DNA from 3 places in the Actinomadura chokoriensis genome. Region 3 is predicted to be linked to each of the others. Evidence: riboswitches for the same ligand, from Rfam matches in the RefSeq annotation. Region 3 holds a riboswitch; each other region holds the start of a gene.

Region 1 (7,416 bases), on a different contig from region 3:
CCTGACCTTGGTGAACGTCCGGCCGAGCTTCAGCACGGCCGCCGCGTCGGCGCCGCGCAGCCGCGCGGCCAGCTCCCCGGCGGGCAGCGTGCCGGGCAGCACGGTCAGCGTCTCCTCCCGCTCCACCAGCGGGCGCCCCGCCGCCGCCGACGCCGCGCTCAGCGACGTCACACCGGGCACCACCTCGGTCGGGTAGTGCGGCGCGAGCCGCTTGTGCAGGTGCATGTAGGACCCGTAGAACAGCGGGTCGCCCTCGCTCAGCACCACGACCGTCCGGCCGGCGTCGAGGTGCGCGGCGAGCCGGGCGGCGCAGTCGGCGTAGAAGTCGTCCAGCGCGCCCTGGTAGCCGCCCGGATGCCCGGTCGTCTCGGTCGTCACCGGGTAGACGAGCTGCTCCTCGACCTGGCCGTCCCGCAGGTACGGCTCGGCGACCGACCGGGCGATGCTGCGCCCGTGCCGCGCGGAGTGGTAGGCGACCACGTCGGCGCCGCCGATCAGCCGCGCCGCCTTCACCGTGACCAGCTCCGGATCGCCGGGCCCGACGCCCACGCCGAACAGCCGTCCCGCCATCATTCCGCCTCACTGGCGATGGCGTTGACCGCCGCCGCCGTCATCGCGCTGCCGCCGCGCCGCCCGCGCACCACCAGATGGTCGAGGCCGCTCGCGGCGAGGGCCTCCTTGGACTCGGCGGCGCCGATGAACCCGACCGGGACGCCGAGGACCGCCGCCGGGCGCCCCGCACCCTCCGCGACCAGCTCCAGCAGCCGGAACAGCGCGGTCGGCGCGTTGCCGATCGCGACGACCGCGCCGCCGAGGCGGCCGCGCCACAGCTCCAGCGCCGCCGCGCTCCGCGTGGTGCCGAGCCGCGCCGCCAGCCCCGGCACCTCGGGGTCGCCGAGCGTGCACACGACCTCGTTGCCGGCGGGCAGCCGCGCCCGCGTGATGCCGGACGCGACCATCCGCGCGTCGCACAGGACCGGCGCGCCGTCCAGCAGCGCCGCCCGCGCCCGCTCCACGACCCCCGGCGACCACGCCAGGTCGCGGACGAGGTCGGTCATCCCGCACGCGTGGATCATCCGGACGGCGACCCGCGCCACGTCGTCCGGCAGGCCCGACAGGTCGGCCTCCGCGCGGATCGTCGCGAACGACCGCCGGTAGATCTCGGCGCCGTCCCGGACATAGTCGATCACCGCTGCTCCTCCGCCATCCTCAGTTCGACCGGGCCGCGGGGCATCCCGCAGCGCCGCTCGCACCCCGCCCAGTGGACGGGCGTCTCCGGGGCGCGCTCCAGCCCGCCGGCCCACCGCCGCGCCTCGCCCTGCACGTCGCCGCGCGACTTCGCGCACCCGGGACTGCCCGTGCACGCCGACACCCCGACCCACGGCGACGCCGGATCGACGGCGAAACCGGCCGCGCCGAGCCGCGCCGCGATGCGGCTTGCCGCGCCCTGGCCCAGGTCGCGCAGCACGACGCTCCGCCACGGCGTCACCCGCACCTCGTCCGCGAGACCGGCGAGCGCATCGGCCTGTGCCCCGGACAACCGTCCGAGAGGCGGCACGGCCTCCAGCGCGACGAGCCCGCCCCGCTGCGCGATGACCCCGGCATGCGGGCGGCGGGGCTCGGGACGCGCACCGGCCTCTTGGGGTTCGGCCCCGAGCCGCTCCGCGATGAGCCGCGCCCCGTCCGGCACCTCCGCGAGGCGCCACGCGTCCCCGCGGACGTCGAGGAACGCCTCCGCCGCCGCGACCGTCAGCGCCACCGCGCCATCGCGATGGGGCAGCCGCGTCCCGGCGAGGTGGAGGCCGTCCGGGGCGAAGGTCAGGTCGGCGCCCAGCGCGAGCATGTCGCCCGTGCCGTCGTCGAAGGCGAACAGGAAGCGGCCCGGCAGCCCCGCCAGCCGCGGATGCCCGCACAGCGCCCGGTCGAGGGCCGTGACCAGCGGATCCGTCGCCAGGACGCCGTGCTCGCCGCGTCCGCCGAGCGGGGACGCGACGATGTTGCGGACCCGCTCGTGGGACGGCGACGGCAGCAGCCCGGCCGCCCCCAGCCGCTCCGCGAGCGCCGCCGGATCGCGGACGCCGCGCAGCTGCAGATTGCCCCGGGACGTGAGTTCGATCACGTCCCGCCCCAGTTCCCGGGCGGCGGCGCCGAGCACCCCGAGCCGCGCGGACGACACCGCGCCGCCCGGCACCCGGACGCGCGCCAGCGGCCCGTCGGCGGCGTCGTGGGTGCGCAGCGCGCCGGGGCAGGCGTCGGCACGGAGTCTGGCATTCGGCACGGGGAGGATGTTAACCACACTTTGCGGGCGGCCCGCGCTGCCGTACTGTTCTCCTCAGGCGATGGCAATGGGAGGAAGCCGGTGCGAATCCGGCGCGGTCCCGCCACTGTGACCGGGGAGCGAATCCCGCTTGAGGCCACTGTCCGCACGGACGGGAAGGCCGGGGCGAGCGTCGATCCGGGAGCCAGGAGACTCCTGCCGTCGTGACACCCGCGACCGGGGCGAGGACCCCAGGGGAGGAACGGCCGTGTCCGCTGGCACCGTGCTGCTGCTGTCGACGTCCGACACCGATCTGCTGAGCGCCCGCGCGTCCGGCGCCGCCTACCGGCTCGGCAACCCGGCGCGGCTCACCGCGGACGACCTGCCCGGCCTCGCCGAGGGGACCGGCCTCGTCGTCGTCCGGCTGCTCGGCGGGCGCCGGGCCTGGGAGGACGGGCTCGACGCGCTGCTCGCCGGGCCCCGTCCGGTGGTCGTCCTCGGCGGCGAGCAGGCCCCCGACGCCGAGCTGATGGAGCTGTCCACCGTCCCCGGCGGCGTGTGCGCCGAAGCCCACGCCTACCTCGCGCACGGCGGCCCCGGCAACCTGGCCGAGCTGCACGCGTTCCTGTCCGACACCGTGCTGCTGACCGGGCGCGGGTTCGCGCCGCCCGCCGCGGCGCCGACGTGGGGACGGCTCGAACGCGAACCCCGCACCGCCGGCGGCCCGGTCATCGGCGTGCTGTACTACCGCGCCCACCACATGGCGGGGAACACCGCGTTCGTGGAGGCGCTGTGCACGGCCGTCGAGGACGCCGGCGGGCAGGCCATGCCGGTCTTCTGCTCGTCCCTGCGCACCGCCGAGCCCGAACTGCTCGACACCCTCGGCCGGGCGGACGCGCTCGTCGTGACCGTCCTCGCGGCGGGCGGGACGCGGCCCGCGACCGCCGGGGCGGGCGGTGACGACGAGGCGTGGGACGTGGGCGCCCTCGCCGAGCTGGACATCCCGATCCTGCAGGGCCTCTGCCTCACCACCAGCCGCGACGCCTGGGCGGCGAGCGACGACGGCCTGTCCCCGCTGGACGCGGCGTCGCAGGTCGCGATCCCCGAGTTCGACGGCCGCATCATCACCGTCCCGTTCTCGTTCAAGGAGATCGACGAGGACGGCCTCACCGTCTACCGGGCCGACCCCGAACGCGCCGCGCGGGTCGCCGGGATCGCCGTCCGGCACGGCCGCCTCCGCCGCACCCCGGCCGCCGACCGCCGCATCGTCGTCATGCTGTCGGCGTACCCGACGAAGCACTCCCGCGTCGGGAACGCCGTCGGCCTCGACACCCCGGCGAGCACCGTCCGGCTGCTGGCCCGCCTCGCGGAGGAGGGCTACGACCTCGGCGAGGGCTTCCCCGGCGTCCGCGAGCAGGACGGCGACGCGCTCGTCCACGCGCTCATCGCGGCCGGCGGCCAGGACGAGGACTGGCTCACCGAGGAGCAGCTCGCCGGCAACCCGATCCGCATCTCCGCCGCGTCCTACGAACGCTGGTACCGCACCCTCCCCGAGGTGCTGCGCGGGGAGATGGAGCTGCACTGGGGGCCGCCGCCCGGGCACCTGTTCGTCCAGGACGGCGCCATCGTCCTCGCCGCCCTCCGCGCCGGGAACGTCGTCGTGATGGTGCAGCCGCCGCGCGGCTTCGGCCAGAACCCCATCGCGATCTACCACGACCCCGACCTGCCGCCGAGCCACCACTACCTGGCCGCGTACCGGTGGCTGTCGGACGAGTTCGGCGCGCACGCGATCGTGCACGTCGGCAAGCACGGCAACCTGGAGTGGCTGCCCGGCAAGGCGGCCGGCATGTCCGCGTCGTGCGGCACCGACGCCGCGCTCGGCGACGTCCCGCTGATCTACCTGTTCCTCGTCAACGACCCGGGGGAGGGGACGCAGGCCAAGCGCCGCGCGCACGCCGTCCTCGTCGACCACATGGTCCCGCCGATGGCGCGCGCCGAGACCTACGGCGACATCGCACGCCTCGAACAGCTCCTGGACGAGCACGCGACGATCGCCGCGATGGACCCGGCGAAGCTCCCGGCGATCCGCGCGCAGATCTGGACGCTGATCCAGGCCGCGAAGCTCGACCACGACCTCGGCCTGGACGACCGTCCCCACGACACCGAGTTCGACGACTTCCTCCTGCACGTGGACGGCTGGCTGTGCGAGGTGAAGGACGCGCAGATCCGCGACGGCCTGCACGTCCTCGGCCTTGCGCCGGAGGGCGGGACCCGTGTCGACCTGGTGCTGGCCATGCTCCGCGCCCGGCAGATGTGGTCGGGGCGGGAGACGCTGCCGGGCCTGCGCGAGGCGCTCGGCCTGGCCGAGGACGGCTCCGAGGCCCTCGCCGACGTGGACGCCGCCGAGGCCGCCGCCCGGTCGCTCGTCCAGGGCATGGAGGACGCGGGCTGGGACGCGGAAGCGGTCCCCGAGATCGCCCGGCGGGTCCCCGGGGAGCGCCGCGAACTCGTGGGGCGGGTCCTGGAGTTCGCCGCCGCCGAGATCGTCCCGCGCCTGGCGCGCACGTCCGACGAACTCGGCCACGTGCTGCACGCCCTGGACGGCGGCTACGTCCCGGCCGGGCCGAGCGGGTCGCCGCTGCGCGGCCTCGTCAACGTCCTGCCGACCGGCCGGAACTTCTACTCGGTGGACCCGCGCGCCGTCCCGAGCCGCCTCGCGTGGGAGACCGGGCAGGCCATGGCCGCCTCGCTCCTCGACCGCTACCGCGCCGACCACGACGGGGAGTGGCCGCGCTCGGTGGGCCTGTCGGTGTGGGGGACGAGCGCGATGCGGACGGCCGGGGACGACATCGCCGAAGTCCTCGCCCTGCTCGGCGTCCGGCCGGCGTGGGACGAGGCGTCCCGCCGCGTCACGGATCTGGAGCCGGTCCCGCTCGCCGAGCTGGGCCGGCCGCGCATCGACGTGACCGTCCGCATCAGCGGCTTCTTCCGGGACGCGTTCCCGCACGTCGTCGCCATGCTGGACGACGCCGTCCGCCTCGTCGCGGCCCTGGACGAGCCCGACGGCGACAACTACGTCCGCGCCCACGTCCGGGCCGACCGGGAGGCGCACGGCGACGAGGGGCGCGCCGCCCGCCGCATCTTCGGGTCGGCGCCCGGAGCCTACGGGGCCGGGCTGCTGCCGCTCATCGACAGCCGCACCTGGCGCGACGACGCCGACCTCGCCGAGGTGTACGCGGTGTGGGGCGGCCACGCCTACGGCCGCGACCTCGACGGCGTCCCCGCCCGCGACGACATGGAGAGCGCCTACCGCCGCATCGCGGTCGCCGCGAAGAACGTCGACACCCGCGAGCACGACATCGCCGACTCCGACGACTACTTCCAGTACCACGGCGGCATGATCGCCACCGTCCGGGCGCTGACCGGCAGGGCGCCGGAGGCGTACGTCGGCGACAGCACCCGCCCGGACGCCGTCCGCACCCGCACGCTCTCGGAGGAGACCGCGCGGATCTTCCGGGCCCGCGTCGTCAACCCGCAGTGGCTCGCCGCGATGCGCCGGCACGGCTACAAGGGCGCGTTCGAGCTGGCCGCGACCGTCGACTACCTGTTCGGCTACGACGCCGCCACCGGCGTCATGGCCGACTGGATGTACGACCGGCTCACCGCCGCCTACGTCCTGGACGACGAGAACCGCGCGTTCATGGCCGAGTCGAACCCGTGGGCGCTGCACGGCATCGCCGAGCGGCTGCTGGAGGCCGCCGAGCGCGGCATGTGGGAGCACCCCGACCCGGAGGTCCTCAAGGGCCTGCAGGAGGTCTACCTCAAGGCGGAAGGCGACCTGGAGGACGACACCAGCCGTTGAGCCAGCTCCGGATACCCGGCCCAGTGCAGGTGCAGGTAGGACGCGGTGATGCGGTCGCTCCCGAACCCGTCGCCGCCGTCCCGCCAGCGGAACAGCGGCTCCGCGGCCCCGGTCAGGGCCGTGCGGTGGAACTCGTGGCCCCGGAACCGCTCGCCCGCGCGCGTCAGCGGCGATTCGGCCACGGCGACGGCCTCCCGGTAGCCGAGCGCCAGCCGGGACGTCATGCGCGCCCGGCCCGGGACGAGCCCGCACATCCTCCGGCCGTCGAGTTCCTCGCATAGATAGAGGAGTCCCGCGCATTCGGCGGCGATCGGCCCGCCGAACGCGGCGACGGCCGCGCGCATGGGCTCGTTGGCGGCCAGCTCGGCGGCGTGCACCTCCGGGAACCCGCCGCCGATGACGATCGCGGCCGTCCCGTCGGGCAGGGCCTCGTCCCGCAGCGGGTCGAACACCGCCACCTCGGCGCCCGCCGCGCGCAGCAGCTCGACGTGCTCCCTATAAGAGAAGGTGAAGGCCGGCCCGCCCGCGACCGCGACGACGGGCCGCCCGCCGACCGGCTCGGCATGCTCGGACGGGTCCCACGCCGGGCCGGGCAGCGGGGGAGCGGTGCCGGCGAGACGCAGCAGCCCCTCCACGTCGCACGACCCGGCGATCAGCCCGCCGAGCCGCCGCACCGCCCGCACGGCGTCCGCCCCGCGCTCCGCCGCCGGAATCAGCCCGAGGTGCCGGGACGGGTTCACGACGGCGTCGTCCCGCCGGATCGCGCCCAGCACCGGTATCCCGGTCGACTCCAGCGCGCCCCGGCACAGCTCCTCGTGCCGGTCCGAGGCGACGCGGTTCAGGATGACGCAGCCGATCCGCACCCCCGGCTCGAACGTCGCGAACCCGTGCACGAGCGCCGCGACCGACCTGCTCTGCCGCGCCGCGTCCACGACCAGCACGACCGGGGCGGCGAGGAGTCGCGCGACGTGCGCGGTGGAGGCGAACCCCGTGTCGCCCCGCCCGTCGAAGAGCCCCATCACCCCTTCGACCACGGCCGCGTCGCAGCCGGCCGCGCCGTGCAGGAACAGCGGCGCGACCCGCTCCTCGCCGACGAGCCACGGGTCGAGGTTGCGGCCGGGGCGTCCCGACGCGAGCGCGTGGTAGCCGGGGTCGATGTAGTCGGGGCCGACCTTGTGCGGCGACACCGCGAGCCCCCGGGCGCGCAGGGCGGCGATGAGCCCGGTCGCGACCGTGGTCTTCCCGCTTCCCGACGCGGGGGCGGCGATGACGAGCCGCGGGATCACCACTCGATGCC
Region 2 (7,416 bases), on a different contig from region 3:
CGGCCAGGCAGAACACGTCACTGGCCGGACCGATGTCGCGGCCAAGGTACTGCTCAGGCGACATGTACCCCGGCGTGCCCACCACCGTCAGACTCTGCGAACTGGCGTCCATCGCCCGCGCGATGCCGAAGTCGATGATCCGGGGACCGTCCGCCGCCAGCATCACGTTCCCCGGCTTGAGGTCCCGGTGGATGACGTTCTGGTCGTGGACGGCCTGCAGCCCTTCGGCGAGCCCGGCGCCGAGCGAGGCCGCCGAGCCCTCGGGCAGCGGGCCGTTCTCGTCGACGGCGTCCTGCAGCGTCGGCCCCGCGATGTACTCGGTGACCAGCCACGGCGGGTCGGCGTCGGTGTCGGCGTCCACGACCTGCGCCGTGTAGAAGCCGCCGATGCGGCGCGCCGCCGCGACCTCCTTGGCGAACCGGCGCCGGAACGAGGCGTTGTCGGCGAAGTGCGGGTGGACGATCTTGACCGCGACCAGCCGCCGCCCCCGCGAGCGGCCGAGATAGACCTGGCCCATCCCGCCGGCCCCGAGCCGCGCCAGCAGCCGGTACGGCCCCACCCGCGCCGGATCGCCGTCCCTGAGCCCCTTGAGTCCTGCGCCGGACATCCCACCCCGCCTCACGCCTGCCGAACACCCTTGTCTATCTGAGGGCAAGCGTAACGAGAGCGATCACCCCGCTCTGCGTCCTCGGACGCACTCACACCCGACCGCCCGCCGCTCAGCGCTCCGGCGGCCGGGCCTCCTCGGGGTCCCGGCCGTCGAGGAAGTTCTCGTACCGCTCGGTGGTGATCGATCCGAGCGCGACGACGTTCGTGTGGATGCCGTGCGGTCCGTAATCGACGGCGAGTGCCCGGCTGAGCCCTTCAATGGCGGCCTTCGCCGTCGCGTACGGGAGGGAACCGCGCACCGGACGCTGCGCCTGATGGGACGAGACATTCACGACGGCACCACCCGTCCCGGTCACCACGTACGACCGACTCACGGCATCCCCTTTCAACGACGTCGTCCGCGCCCGCGATCTGCGACGGGCGCCCAGAACATCTTCAGCAAATGTCGGTCGTCACCGTCCACGCCTTTTCGCGTTTGCGGACGTCACGTCCCAGAGGTAACTGCACACATGGGCCATCAGCGAGGATCGTCCCCGGCACACGAAAAAGGCAAGGAGAACGGGCTCCTTGCCACTACTAACGTATAGCACGCAGGGGGGCTTGCGGCAAGGCCCGGGTGATGCCGCACAATCGTGGGCCGACGCCAGAACCTGCGGAAACGGGGGGTTTCCTTGATCGATGTGATCGTTGCCGGCGGCGGGCCGACCGGCCTGATGCTGGCGGCCGAGTTGCGGCTGCACGGCGTGCGCGTGCTCGTCGTGGAGAAGGACGCGGAGCCGACGAGAATTGTCCGCTCGCTCGGCCTGCATGTGCGCAGCATCGAGGTGATGGACCAGCGCGGATTGCTGGAGCGCTTCCTCGCGCACGGCACCAAGTATCCGCTCCGCGGCCATTTCGCCGGTATCGACAAGCCGCAGCCCGAACGGCTCGACACCGCGCATCCCTACATCCTCGGCATTCCGCAACCGGTCACCGACCGGCTGCTGGCCGAGCGGGCCGCCGAACTCGGCGCCGAGGTCCGGCGCGGCTGCGAGCTGGTCGGGCTGAGCCAGGACGAGGACGGGGTGACCGCCGACCTCGCCGACGGAGCACGCCTGCGCTCCCGCTACCTCGTCGGCTGCGACGGAGGCCGGAGCACGGTGCGCAAGCTGCTCGGCGTCGGCTTCCCCGGCGAGCCCGCGAAGACCGAGTGGCTGACCGGCGAGATGGAGGCGACCGAGGACCCGGAGAAGATGGCCGCCATCGTCGCGGACGTCCGTGAGACCCATCGCACGTTCGGCGTCGGCCCGGTCGGCGACGGCGTCTACCGCGCCGTCGTGCTCGCCGAGGGCGTGTCCGGGGACCGCGCCGCACCGCCCTCGCTCGACGAGGTGAAACGGCGCCTGCGGGTGTTCGCCGGCACCGACTTCGGCGTCCACTCGCCGCGCTGGCTGTCCCGGTTCGGCGACGCGACCCGGCTCGCCGAGCGCTACCGCGCCGGCCGGGTGCTGCTGGCCGGCGACGCGGCGCACGTCCATCCGCCGCTGGGCGGGCAGGGGCTCAACCTCGGCGTCCAGGACGCGTTCAACCTCGGCTGGAAACTGGCCGCCGCGGTCGTCGGACGGGCCCCGGAGACGCTGCTCGACACCTACGAGACCGAGCGGCGCCCGGTGGCCGCCGACGTGCTGAACAACACCCGCGCGCAGGCCGAGCTGCTGTCCCTGGAGCCCGGCCCGCAGGCGGTGCGCCGCCTGCTCGCGGAGCTGATGGACGTCGGGGAGGTGACCCGGTACCTGATCGAGAAGACCACGGCGATCGGCGTCCGCTACGACTTCGGGGAGGGCCATCCCCTGCTCGGCCGGCGGCTGCGGGACGTCCCGCTGAAGCGCGGCCGCCTCTACGGGCTGATGCACGAGGGCCGCGGGCTGCTGCTCGACCAGACCGGCCGGCTCGCGGTCACCGGATGGGCCGACCGCGTCGACCATGTCGCGGGCGCCAGTGCGGAACTCGACGCGCCCGCCGTTCTCCTGCGCCCGGACGGCCACGTCGCCTGGGTCGGGGACGACCAGGCCGACCTGCTCGAACACCTGCCCCGCTGGTTCGGCCCGCCCGCCGCCTGACGGCGCCCCGGGGCGCGCGGGCGAGGCGGCGGTAGACTCCGGATGCGGATGGTTCGCTCGTTTCGAGCGTCGTAAGAGGGAACCCGGTGCGAGTCCGGGACTGCCCCGCAGCGGTGAGCGGGAACGACCGCCGTCATACGCACTGGGCCCGCCGGCCTGGGAAGCGACGGCCAGTAGGACGCCTCCTCCGAGGAGGCGACGCCCGCGAGTCCGAAGACCTGCCTCCGCCCGCGCGCCGCCCGGCGCGCGGTGGTCCGCGGCCTCGTGGGACGGCCGGCGACGCGGCTCCGCCGTGCCGTGCCGTCCTCGCGGTCGCCCGTGGCACAGCGAGGGAAGCCGCCATGAACACGACGATCCTCGGATATCCCCGCATCGGGGCGCGCCGGGAGTTGAAGGTCGCCACCGAGGACTACTGGGCGGGGCGCATCGACGCCGACGCCCTCGCCCGGACCGGCGCCGACCTGCGCGCCCAGGTCTGGACGGGCCTGCGGGACGCCGGAGTCGACGCGATCCCGTCGAACACCTTCTCCTTCTACGACCAGATGCTCGACACGAGCGTGCTGGTCGACGCCGTCCCGGACCGCTACCGGCGGCTGACCGGGCTCGACCGGTACTTCGCCATGGCCCGCGGTGTCCAGGACGTCCCGCCGCTCGAAATGACCAAGTGGTTCGACACCAACTACCACTACCTCGTCCCCGAGCTGGGTCCGGACACCAGGTTCCGGCTCGCGGACGGGGCCGCCGCCAAGCCGCTGGCCGAGTACCGGGAGGCGAGGGCGCTCGGCATCGAGACGCGTCCCGTGCTCATCGGCCCGCTCACCTACCTGCTGCTCGCCAAGCCCGCCGTGGACGGGTTCCGCACGCTGGACCTGCTCGACGGGCTCGTCGACGTCTACGCCGAGATCCTGGAGCGGCTCGCGGGGTCGGGTGCGCAGTGGGTGCAACTGGACGAGCCCGTGCTCGTCGCCGACCGGAGCGCGGCGGAGATCGACGCGCTCGCCCACGCGTACGCGCGGCTCGGGCGGCTGTCCAGCAGGCCCCGGCTGATGGTCGCCGCGTACTTCGGCGCGATCGGCGCGGACGCCCTGCGCGTGCTGGCGCGCAGCCGGGTCGAGGCCGTCGCGCTCGACCTCGTCGCCGGGCCCGGCACCGTGGACGTGCTCGCGTCGGTCGGCGGGCTGCCGCGCAAGACGCTCGTCGCCGGGGTCGTCGACGGCCGGAACGTGTGGCGCACCGACTCCCGGAAGGCGCTGGCCGCCTGCGCGTCCGTGCTCGGCCTCGTCGACCAGATCGTGGTCGGGACGTCCTGCTCGCTGATGCACGTCCCGCTCGACCTCGACGCGGAGACGGCGCTCGACCCGGACGTCCGCGGACGCCTCGCGTTCGCCCGGCAGAAGGTCGCCGAGGTCGTCGCGCTCGGACGGGCGCTCGGCGACGGCGTCCCGATCCCGGACGGCGCGCCGCTCCCCGGACCGGGCGTCGACCGGGGCGTCCGGGAGCGGCTCGGCGGCATCGGGGACACCCGGCGCGGCGACCGCGCCGCCCGGTTCGCCGCCCAGCGGGACGCGCTCGGCCTGCCCGACCTCGCGACCACCACGATCGGCTCGTTCCCGCAGACCCCCGAGATCCGCCGGGCCCGCGCCGACCGCAGGGCCGGACGCATCACCGAGGCCGACTACACCGCCGCGATGAAGGCCGAGATCGCCCGCGTCATCGCACTGCAAGAGGACCTCGGCCTGGACGTCCTCGTGCACGGCGAGCCCGAACGCAACGACATGGTGCAGTACTTCGCCGAGCAGCTCGACGGGTACGCGGCGACCGAGCACGGATGGGTCCAGTCGTACGGGTCGCGCTACGTGCGCCCGCCGATCCTGCACAGCGACGTCGCGCGGCCCCGTCCGATGACGGTCGGCTGGGCCGCGTACGCGCAGTCGCTGACGAGCAAGCCGGTCAAGGGGATGCTCACCGGGCCGGTCACGATGCTCGCCTGGTCGTTCGTCCGCGACGACCAGCCGCTCGCCGACACCGCCCGCCAGGTCGCGCTCGCGCTCCGGGACGAGATCGCCGACCTGGAGACCGCCGGCATCCGCGTCATCCAGGTGGACGAGCCGGCGCTGCGCGAACTCCTGCCGCTGCGCGACGAGGACCGTCCCGCCTACCTCGACTGGGCGGTCGGCGCGTTCCGGCTGGCGACGTCCGGGGTGAAGGACACCACCCAGATCCACACCCACATGTGCTACTCGGAGTTCGGCGAGATCATCGGCGCGATCGGGGCGCTGGACGCCGACGTCACCAGCGTGGAGGCGGCCCGCTCGCACATGGAGCTGGTCGGCGACCTGCGCGCCGCCGGGTACGCGAACGGGATCGGGCCGGGCGTGTACGACATCCACTCGCCGCGCGTCCCCGCCGCCGAGGAGATGGAGGACAACCTGCGCCGCGCGCTGCGGGCCGTCGAGCCGGGACGGCTGTGGGTGAACCCCGACTGCGGGCTGAAGACCCGCGCCTACCCGGAGACCGAGGCCTCGCTGCGCAACCTGGTCACGGCCGCGCACCGCGTCCGTGCCGGACTGCCGGGCAAACGCGGCTGACCCCCCGCCGCCGCATGGCCCGCCCCCACCCCGGGCCATGCGGCGGCCGATCGCGCGGCCGTTGCCGGCCTCAGTCGTGCATCGACTCCCAGAGGCGGACGAGCTCCTCGCACACCTCGGTGATGTCGGCGACCGGCAGCTTGCCGGACTCGCCGGACGGGGCGCACCAGCGGAACGTCGCCGACTCGCACCAGACGGTCAGGTCACCGGGCCCCGAGATGACGGAGGCGCCGAGCTCGTCGCCCGGCTCCAGGTCGTGGATGCCGCGCTGGACGAGCAGCGCGTGCAGGTCCTTCGTGGCGAGCCGCTCGTCGGTCCGCCAGACGTGCCGGCGGCGGCGCCCGGTGCGCGGGAGCGGCAGGGCGAACCAGGTCGCCTTCCCCCGGACGGCCGGCGTCCGCAGCCGGGAGCGGGACGGGTGGTGCCCCCACCGCCCGCGGGTGAGCAGCTCGATGATCTCCAGGCCGCGGCCGTGCTCCAGCATCGGGCCGGCGGGCGCCTGCGGCCGCCACGCACGCAGCGTGTCGAACGCCTTGACGACGAGTTCGTCCCGGCCGCACGCGCTCGTGCGCTGGTAGACCCACAGTTCCGCGCCGGACGGGCCGTCGCCGGGCATGGCGTGCTGTAAGACGTTCGTCGCCAGCTCGCTGACCATGAGCGTGATGTCGTCGACGTCCTGGCCGGACAGCCCGAGTGCGGGGAGCAGACCCGTGATGTGGGCGCGGGCCACCCGCGCGATGGTGTCGTCCGGGGGCAGGGGCAGGGCCGCGCAACCGCCGTTCTCCAGCCTCCACGGAATCCCGCACGTCGTCGCGGCCTTCGTCATGGCGCCCACCTCGGGGGTTTACGGAGACATTCGCGATTCAGACATTCGCGCCTTGAACCTCCACGGTTCGCGACTCGCTATGTGTGAATCACAGAACCCAGCTTCGCACATTTCTGGCCGCCGGGGGCGGTACATCGCAAGGATCATGCGGGAGAAGTTGAGACGTTCACCGATGCGCCCGAAAGCGTCTAAAGTACGTCCCCCCGCGGTGCAAGAAACGTGTACCGGCGGACCCGGGACGGCCGGTGCGCGGCGCTGTACCGTGGACGCGCCTGAGAGAGGGCCGCACACATGAAGATCCCCCAGGGGTGCAGCCCTGGGGGATCGTGTGTGCGGCCCGGTCAGTCAGCGGTCGTACCTGCCGGCCCGCACGTCTTCGAGGAACGCCGCGAAGACGGACCGGGGCACCACGTGCGCCCCGGCCTCCGGCGTCCTGCTGTCGCGCAGCCCGGTGGCCGTCTCGAGGTCGGCGACCTCGACGCATCCCCCGTTGCTGCTCGCGCTCGCGGTGGCCTTGAACCACCGTGCCTGAGAGAGGTCCATGAGTCTTACTCCAGCTTCGCGATGAGTGCCTCCAGGTGGGCCGCGGTGCCGGCGGCGCTCAGCGCCGCCGCGCGGATCTCTTCGAAGATCTCGCCATAGGCCTCCACTTTCGCGGCGTCGTCGATCTCCTGGACCTCCTCGTCGTTCTCGAGGAAGACCATGGACGGCTCGCCGCCGGGGAAATCGAAGATGTTGACCAGGGTCGACATGCCGGGGTGCAGCCCGTCCGACAGGCGCAGCAGCCGCAGCTCGACGTTCGGCCGCGCCGACATGGTCAGCAGGTGGCGGAGCTGGGCGCGGCGGTCGCCGGGGTCGCCCCACTCGTACAGCAGCGACGCCTCGGTGATCAGGGCGGTCAGGGTCGGCGCGTGCTCGTCGCGGTCGAGGATCTGCTGCTTGCGCAGCCGGGCCCGCAGCGCCTTCTCGCGCCACTCCGGCGACTGCGTGCCGGACATCAGCAGCGCCTGCATGTACGGCAGGGTCTGCAGCAACCCGGGGATGACCAGCGGCATGACCACCCGGATGCTCGACGCGTCCCCCTCGTAGCCGGGGAACTCGTTGTTGAAGACGTCCGGGTAGTCACGCCACCAGGCCCGCTGCCGGGCGCGCGTCGCGAGTTCCTCGAGCTCGTCGAGGTCGCTGCCCTCGTAGATGCGCGCCAGGTCGCGGATGTCACTGAGCTCGGGACGAACCCAGTTGTTGGCCTCGAACCGGCCGACCTTGCCTCTTCCCCAGTTCAACCGGTCGCAGA
Region 3 (7,416 bases):
GCGGCCGGCTTCCGCTCGGCCGTGAGGCCCGCCGTGGGCGCGGCGTCCTTCGGGGTGAGCTGGAGCGTCGGTGCGGGGTGCTCCGGTTCGGCGCCGCCCTCGGCCTGCTCCTCCTCCCACTTGACGACCTCGCCGTTGGAGTACGTCTGGTCGGCCTTGAACATGATCTGGTCGGTGTCGGTCGGGAGCGGGCCCATGGAGACGTCGAACTCCTGGAACTGGCCCGGCTCGATCTTGCCGCCCGACCAGGTGATCGTGGTGACGGCCTCGGTCAGCTCGCCGCCGTGGGACTTGATCGGCTTCGGCAGCGTGGACTTCTCGGCCTTCACCGTCCAGCCCGGGGTCGGGCGGACGGACACCGACGCCAGCGGATGGTCGACCGGCAGGTGCACCACGACCTTGGTGGTGGAGGCGTTGTCGCGCTCGTTCGGCACCCGGAACGACACCTTGGCGTAGGAGCCCTGCTCGGCGGTCGTCGGGTTGGCGGTGACGTGCGCGGACGCGGCCGTCGCCCCGCCGACCACGGCGAGGGCCGCGAGGGACGCGAGAGCGCCGGCACGGCGGGCATGCGAGAGGAAAGGCATGGGGAAATGTCCGTTCGAGTCGTACGGAAGAGAAGCCGGATGCGCCGCGGATCGGCGTCCGGTGACGTACGGCGCTCGACGCGGAGGCTTCGCCTCAGCAGAAGCGTGCGAGCGCCCTCGAACGCGCCGGGGGACCCCGCTCGACCACTTGGTGCCGCAGCACCCGGCCGAGGGCGGCGGCGACGTCCGCCACCGGGAGCACCGGGGCGGGACGCGGGGACGCGGCCGGCTCGACGGCCAGCAGGCCCAGCAGCAGCCGGACGGGACGGTCGGCCGCGGCGGCGACCCGGCGGGCCATCGCCCAGGCGGCCCGCTCGCCGCGCCGCAGCCACCACGCGGCGACCAGCGCGGCCACGCAGTGCGCGAGCGTCATGACCAGGCCGTTGGGGTCGTGCGGGGCCGACGCCGCCATCGTGTCCGCGCCGGCCGCCATGGCGGCGTGCATGCCGGACGCGTGAGCCCCGCCGGCATGATCCGCCATCGCGGGCATCGGGAGCGGGGGGTGCGGCGCCGCCGCGGTGAACAGCGTGTGCAGCGCGAACTGCCCGCCGAGGAGCCCGCCCAGGATCGTGGCGAGGGAGCGCTCGTGGCCCGCCAGCATCAGCGTCACGCCGAGGACCGCCCCGAACCCGCTCAGCCCCGCCCACACCGGGACCGCGGCCCCACCTGCGAGGACGTGCCCGAGGACGGCCAGCGCGACGCACGCGGTCGCGAAGACGATCGCGCGGGCGGTCCGGAACAGGGGTTCGCGGGGGCGTTCGGACATGACGGGACCATCGTGCCACCACCCCCGCCGACCCCGCAGCCGACCCTGCCGCCAGCCCCGCCATCTACCCGCGCCCAGCTCGCAGCCGCATCGACACGCCCAACATCTTGGGGTTGCACAAAGATCGCGAACTAGATGTAGGGTTCAATCCCGTGCTGGTACGCCCCCGCCGTTCGCGGCGGGGGCGTCGTAAGAGGGAACCCGGTGCGAATCCGGGACTGCCCCGCAGCGGTGAGCGGGAACGACCGCCGTTATGAGCACTGGGCCCATCGGGGCCTGGGAAGCGACGGCCACTAGGACGCCTTCTCCGGAAGGCGGCGCCCGCGAGTCCGAAGACCTGCCAGTTCGATACGTCCAGGCCTCGCGGGTGGGCCGGAGGGCGGAGCGCGGCGTGCCGTCGCGCGCCGTTCGCATGCCCCCGCGAGGCGGCTTGCGAGGGGAGAGGCACGTGACACAGGCTCTGGCGGCGCCGCCGGCCGCGGCGGCGTTGCGACGGGGGATCGGCGCGGAGGTCGAGGCCGCCTGCGACGGCATACCGGACGTCGAGCCGGGACGGGTGCTGGCCGCCGTCCGCTCCGGGAACGGGCTGGACGCGGCGGCGCTGCGCGACCTCGCGATCGGCGAGGCCGCCGCGCTGGTGCCCGCCGAACCCGGGTACTCCAAGGTCGCCGCGCGGCTGCTCGGCGCCCGGATCAGGGACGAGGCGGCGTCCGCGGGCGTCGCGACGTTCGCCGAGTCGGTCGCCGCCGCGCACGGCGCGGGCCTGCTGGCGGACGGCCCGGCCGCGTTCGTCGCCGCCAACGCCGACGCCCTCGACGCGCTCGCCGACGACTCCGCCGACGACCGGTTCGAGTACTTCGGGCTGCGCACCCTCTACGACCGGTACCTGCTGAGGCATCCGCGTTCGCGGCTCGTCCTGGAGCGTCCGCAGCACTTCCTGCTGCGCGTCGCCTGCGGCCTCGCCGACACCGTGGAGGAGGCGGCGGAGCTGTACGGGCTGCTCGGCACGCTGCGCTACCTGCCCAGTTCGCCGACGCTGTTCAACGCGGCGGCGCGCCGCCCGCAGCTGTCGTCGTGCTTCCTGCTCGACTCGCCGCGCGACGAGCTGGAGTCGATCTACGACCGGTACGGGCAGGTCGCGCGGCTCAGCAAGTACGCGGGCGGCATCGGGATCTCGTGGACGAAGGTCCGGTCGCGGGGGTCGCTGATCCGCGGCACCAACGGGCGTTCGAACGGCATCGTGCCGTGGCTGCGCACGCTGGACGCGTCCGTCGCCGCCGTCAACCAGGGCGGGCGCCGCAAGGGCGCGGCCTGCGTGTACCTGGAGCCGTGGCACGCCGACGTCGAGGAGTTCCTCGAACTGCGCGACAACACGGGCGAGGACGCGCGCCGCACCCACAACCTCAACCTCGCCAACTGGGTCCCGGACGAGTTCATGCGCCGGGTCGAGGACGACGCGGTCTGGTCGCTGTTCGACCCGAAGGAGGTCCCCGAGCTGGCCGACCTGTGGGGCGAGGCGTTCGACGAGGCGTACCGGTCGGCGGAGCGGGACGGGCGGTTCGTCCGGCAGGTCCCGGCGCGCAAGCTGTACGGGCGGATGATGCGCACCCTCGCGGAGACGGGCAACGGGTGGATGACGTTCAAGGACGCCGCCAACCGCGCCTGCAACCAGACCGCCGAGCCCGGCCAGACCGTCCACCTGTCGAACCTGTGCACGGAGATCCTGGAAGTCACCGGCGATGGCGAAGCGGCCGTCTGCAACCTCGGATCGGTGAATCTGGCCGCGCACGTCACGCCGGCAGGGGTCGACTGGGATCGGCTTCGTTCCACCGTCCGCACCGCCGTCCGGTTCTTGGACCGCACCATCGACAGGGGCTTCTACCCCACGCCGGAGGCGGAGAAGGCCAACCGCAAGTGGCGACCGGTCGGCTTGGGCGTGATGGGCCTGGCGGACGTCTTCTTCACGCTGCGCCTTCCGTTCGACTCGGACGAGGCCCGCGCGCTCTCGACGCGCATCGCCGAGGAGATCGCGCTGGCCGCCTACGGGGCGTCCGCCGATCTCGCCGCCGCGCACGGCCCGCTGCCCGCCTACGGCATGACCCGCACCGCTCGCGGCCGGCTCCACGTCGACCACTTCCCGGACGCGATCCAGACCCGTCCCGAGGCGTGGGCCGAGCTCCGGGCGCGCGTCGCCGAGACGGGGCTGCGCAACTCGCTGCTCGTCGCGATCGCGCCGACCGCGACGATCGCGTCCATCGCGGGCTGCTATGAGTGCATCGAGCCGCAGGTGTCCAACCTGTTCAAGCGCGAGACGCTGTCCGGCGAGTTCCTGCAGATCAACGGCTACCTGGTCGACGACCTGAAGTCGCTCGGGCTGTGGACGCCGGCCGTCCGGGAGGCGGTGAAGAAGGCGAACGGCTCCGTCCAGGGCCTCACCGACCTGCCCGACGAGATGCGCACCCTCTACCGGACGGCCTGGGAGCTGCCGCAGAAGGCGCTCATCGACCTCGCCGCCGCCCGCACCCCCTACATCGACCAGTCGCAGTCGCTGAACCTGTTCATGGAGACGCCGACGATCGGCAAGCTCTCCTCGATGTACGCGTACGCGTGGCGCGCGGGCCTCAAGACGACGTACTACCTGCGCTCCCGCCCGGCGACGCGCATCGCGCAGACGACCGTCGCCTCCGCGGCGGCCGTGTGCTCCCTGGAGAACCCCGAGACCTGCGAGGCGTGCCAGTGAGCGCGCGGACGGAAGGACGCGGCATGCTGCTCGACCCCGGCCTGGACCTGACCCTGCGGCCCATGCGCTACCCCGACTTCTACGAGCGGTACCGGGCCGCGATCCGCAACACGTGGACGGTGGAGGAGGTGGACCTCGCCTCCGACCTCGCCGACCTGGAGCGGCTCACCCCCGCCGAACTGCACCTCGTGAACCGGCTCGTCGCGTTCTTCGCCACCGGCGACTCGATCGTGGCGAACAACCTGGTGCTGAACCTCTACAAGCACGTGAACGCCCCGGAGGCGCGGCTCTACCTATCGCGGCAGCTATATGAGGAGGCCGTCCACGTACAGTTCTACCTGACCCTCCTGGACACCTACCTGCCCGATCACGACGAGCGCGCACGGGCGTTCGCGGCGATCGAGCACATCCCGTCCATCCGGGCGAAGGCGGAGTTCTGCTTCCGCTGGATCGACTCGCTCGGCGCCCTGGACGAGCTCCGGAGCGCCGGCGACCGCCGGACGTTCCTGCTCAACCTCATCTGCTTCGCGGCCTGCATCGAGGGGCTGTTCTTCTACGGCGCCTTCGCGTACGTGTACTGGCTGCGGTCGCGCGGCCTGCTGAACGGCCTCGCCTCCGGGACGAACTGGGTGTTCCGGGACGAGTCGATGCACATGGAATTCGCGTTCTCCGTGGTCGACACCGTCCGGGCCGAGGAACCGGAGCTGTTCGACGCCGAGCTGACGTCCCAGGTCACCACGATGCTGGAGGAGGCCGTCCAGGCGGAACTGGCGTTCGCCCGCGACCTGTGCGGCGACGGGCTGCCCGGCATGAGCGCCGACGACATGCGCGCCTACCTCGAATACGTGGCGGACCAGCGGCTCGTCCGGCTCGGGCTCCCGGCCCGCTACGGCACCGCCAACCCGTTCGCGTTCATGGAGCTGCAGGACGTCCAGGAGCTGTCCAACTTCTTCGAGCGGCGGGTTTCGGCGTACCAGATCGGCGTGGAGGGGAGCGTCACCCTGGACGAGGCGTTCTGAACTTCTGGGACCGGGCACTCGTTGAAGGAGGACCTAGTCCGAGGAGGACGCACATGCCTTCCGTCGTCGACCGGATCATGAGGTACGCCCGCGGTCCGCAGGGCCGCAAGATGCGGGCGAAGGCCGAGCGCTACGCCCGCGATCCCCGCACGCAGGCCAAGGTGCGCGGCCTGCTGGCCCGATTCCGGGGCGGTGGCCGCCGCCACTGACCCCCGCGCCCCAGGGCCCGCCCTCGCCGAGGGCGGGCCTTCTCGGTGCCTCCAGGAGGAAATGGTCGCCGGGTCATCAGGGCAAGGGCCGGCCGTCCTCGCCGATCCGGTCGGTGACGACCTTCGTCCCGGTGACGACGTGCACCTGATCACCGATCATCGCCACGACCCGGTCCCCGTACGCCGTGAAGTCCGTGGGCGCCTCGGGAGCGCTCGGCGGCAACTCCACCCGCCTCGTGATCGTCTTGGTGGCCGTCGCGTACCAGACCACCCGGTTCCGGTCGCCGCCGCGCACCAGCGCCACGATGTGCGTCCCGTCCTTGTCGAACGCGGCGCCGAGCAGCGTCGCGCCGCCGGCCTCCAGGCGGATCTCGCTCATCTTGCCCGTCTCGGTGTCCAGGGTGGACAGGCCGCGGTCCCGGTAGTCGCCCGCCGTCTCGAAGACCAGGTCCCGGCCGTTCGGCGCCCAGTGCAGGGAGTTGGCGAAGGCGCGGGGCGGGAGCCGGGTGACCCGGCGGTCACCGGTGGAGGGGTCGACGACCGTGATGGTCCCGCCGGCGGGTTCGCCACCGCACTCACTGCCCGCGTACGCGATCCGGCGTGCGCCTGGAGACACGGCCAACTGCTCGGGCCCTTCGCCCATCCGCTGCCGCAGCCCGGCGCCGCGCAACCGGGCCGGCGGCCCCTCCGGCCGCCCGTCGGTGCCGAGCGTGAGCCGGTAGAAGTCGATCTCGCAGGCCCCCGGGTCGGCGGTCGTGAGGACGAACGTCCGGTTGTCCCCGGAGTCGGCGGAGTCGCGGAAGCCGCCCGACCCCGCCGGCGCGGGCACGGTCGCGACCGGCCGGCCGGTATCGGACCTGCGTACCGTCACCGTCTCCCCGCCCGGAGGCCACGCGCCGTCGAGGACGTACTCGGCGCCCGCGTAGGACGCGAGGGCGTAGCGGGGCGGCGCGCCGTCCCGTCCGTGCTGCGCCCACGGCGCGACGAGGACGACGGCGGCGACCGCGGCCGCCGTCGCGGCGACCAGCCCGGCGAGCGGCAGCGCGAACGGGCGGCCGCGCCGGGACGGGGCGGGCAGCGGCCGCAGCTCCTCGGGGCGGACGGTGCCGGCCGCGTCGGCCAGGGCCGCCCGCAGCAGCTCGTCGGAGAACCCGGTCATCGTTCCTCCTCGTACCGGTCGCGGAGCGCGTCCAGGCCCCGGGAGATGGTCGACTTGACGGTGCCCGGCCGGACGCCCATGGCCGCGGCGATCTCCGACTCGGACAGGTCGAGGTAGTAGCGGAGGACGATCGCCTCCCGCTGCCGGGCGGGCAGGCGGCCCAGCGCGTGCAGCACCCGCCGCCGGTCGTCGGCGACCAGCGCGTCGTTCTCCGCCGACCACACCGGCCGGGGAGCCTGGAACAGCCGGTGCGTCAGGGCCCGGCGGCGCAGCAGCGTCCGGCCGGCGTTCAGGACGGCGGTGCGCGCGTAGGCGAGCAGTTCCGGCTGCGTGGACGGCAGGCCGCCACCTCCGCCCCGCCGCTCATGGCGCCGCTGCATCCGGGCGTACACGTCCTGGACCAGGTCTTCCGCGCCGGCCTGGTCGCCCACGAGCAGCACCGCGAGCCGCACCAGCGACAGGTGGTGGGTGCGGAACAGCGCCGCCAGCACATGACCGGTCACGCGCTCGCCGTCGGCGGCCGGTGCCCCATCGGCGGCCGTGGCGTCTGCGAGCATGCCGCCGGGTGTACCGCTGCCGGGTGTACCGCTGCTGCGTTCACCGCCGGCGGGCACGGCGCTGCCGGGTAGGCCGTCGGCGGGCGTGCCGTCGCCCGTCGCGGCGAGTCCGCGATGCAACCTCATGCCTTGAGAACCAACGAAGCGGGAAAAGGTTGCTTCCGTCCCGACATTTCCCCGCGACGTCCCCCGACTTCCCTGCGGCCTCGTGAACGCCGCCCCCGCATGGGGCTCGGGCGCGTTGGGCGTGTGCACCGGCCCGCCCGGACGACGTTTGGCATGGTCACCGTCCTGCCGGGCCGATGCGGCGCCACCGCCGGGACGCCCCTAGGCTGCCCCTCATGACCGGCGAGTACCAGCACTGGGAGAACGTCCCGACCCG

What was found. Region 3 has a riboswitch for cobalamin ahead of ABFX46_RS29955 (ribonucleoside-diphosphate reductase subunit alpha). Riboswitches for the same ligand answer to the same signal wherever they lie in the genome.
Region 1: it holds a riboswitch for cobalamin, as region 3 does, so the genes downstream of both, cobN (cobaltochelatase subunit CobN) here and ABFX46_RS29955 (ribonucleoside-diphosphate reductase subunit alpha) in region 3, are expected to answer to the same signal.
Region 2: it holds a riboswitch for cobalamin, as region 3 does, so the genes downstream of both, metE (5-methyltetrahydropteroyltriglutamate--homocysteine S-methyltransferase) here and ABFX46_RS29955 (ribonucleoside-diphosphate reductase subunit alpha) in region 3, are expected to answer to the same signal.

What each region holds. Positions count from the first base shown of each region.
Region 1 is NZ_BAAAMW010000019.1:112,850-120,265, reverse strand. It holds gene ABFX46_RS31870 (precorrin-2 C(20)-methyltransferase) at 1-570, opposite strand, end outside; gene ABFX46_RS31865 (precorrin-8X methylmutase) at 570-1,190, opposite strand; gene ABFX46_RS31860 (precorrin-3B synthase) at 1,187-2,278, opposite strand; cobalamin riboswitch at 2,350-2,473, shown strand; gene cobN (cobaltochelatase subunit CobN) at 2,526-6,119, shown strand; gene ABFX46_RS31850 (cobyrinic acid a,c-diamide synthase CobB) at 6,074-7,405, opposite strand; gene cobO (cob(I)yrinic acid a,c-diamide adenosyltransferase) at 7,402-7,416, opposite strand, start outside.
Region 2 is NZ_BAAAMW010000004.1:194,221-201,636, reverse strand. It holds gene ABFX46_RS11550 (serine/threonine-protein kinase) at 1-607, opposite strand, end outside; gene ABFX46_RS11545 (SDR family oxidoreductase) at 720-983, opposite strand; gene rox (rifampin monooxygenase) at 1,281-2,708, shown strand; cobalamin riboswitch at 2,740-2,948, shown strand; gene metE (5-methyltetrahydropteroyltriglutamate--homocysteine S-methyltransferase) at 3,050-5,296, shown strand; gene ABFX46_RS11530 (ATP-binding protein) at 5,367-6,122, opposite strand; gene ABFX46_RS11525 (DUF397 domain-containing protein) at 6,468-6,665, opposite strand; gene ABFX46_RS11520 (helix-turn-helix domain-containing protein) at 6,671-7,416, opposite strand, start outside.
Region 3 is NZ_BAAAMW010000017.1:59,831-67,246, reverse strand. It holds gene ABFX46_RS29965 (YcnI family copper-binding membrane protein) at 1-584, opposite strand, end outside; gene ABFX46_RS29960 (hypothetical protein) at 679-1,350, opposite strand; cobalamin riboswitch at 1,490-1,709, shown strand; gene ABFX46_RS29955 (ribonucleoside-diphosphate reductase subunit alpha) at 1,799-4,090, shown strand; gene ABFX46_RS29950 (ribonucleotide-diphosphate reductase subunit beta) at 4,114-5,109, shown strand; gene ABFX46_RS29945 (hypothetical protein) at 5,163-5,318, shown strand; gene ABFX46_RS29940 (WD40 repeat domain-containing protein) at 5,395-6,477, opposite strand; gene ABFX46_RS29935 (sigma-70 family RNA polymerase sigma factor) at 6,474-7,160, opposite strand; gene ABFX46_RS29930 (acyl-CoA thioesterase) at 7,376-7,416, shown strand, end outside.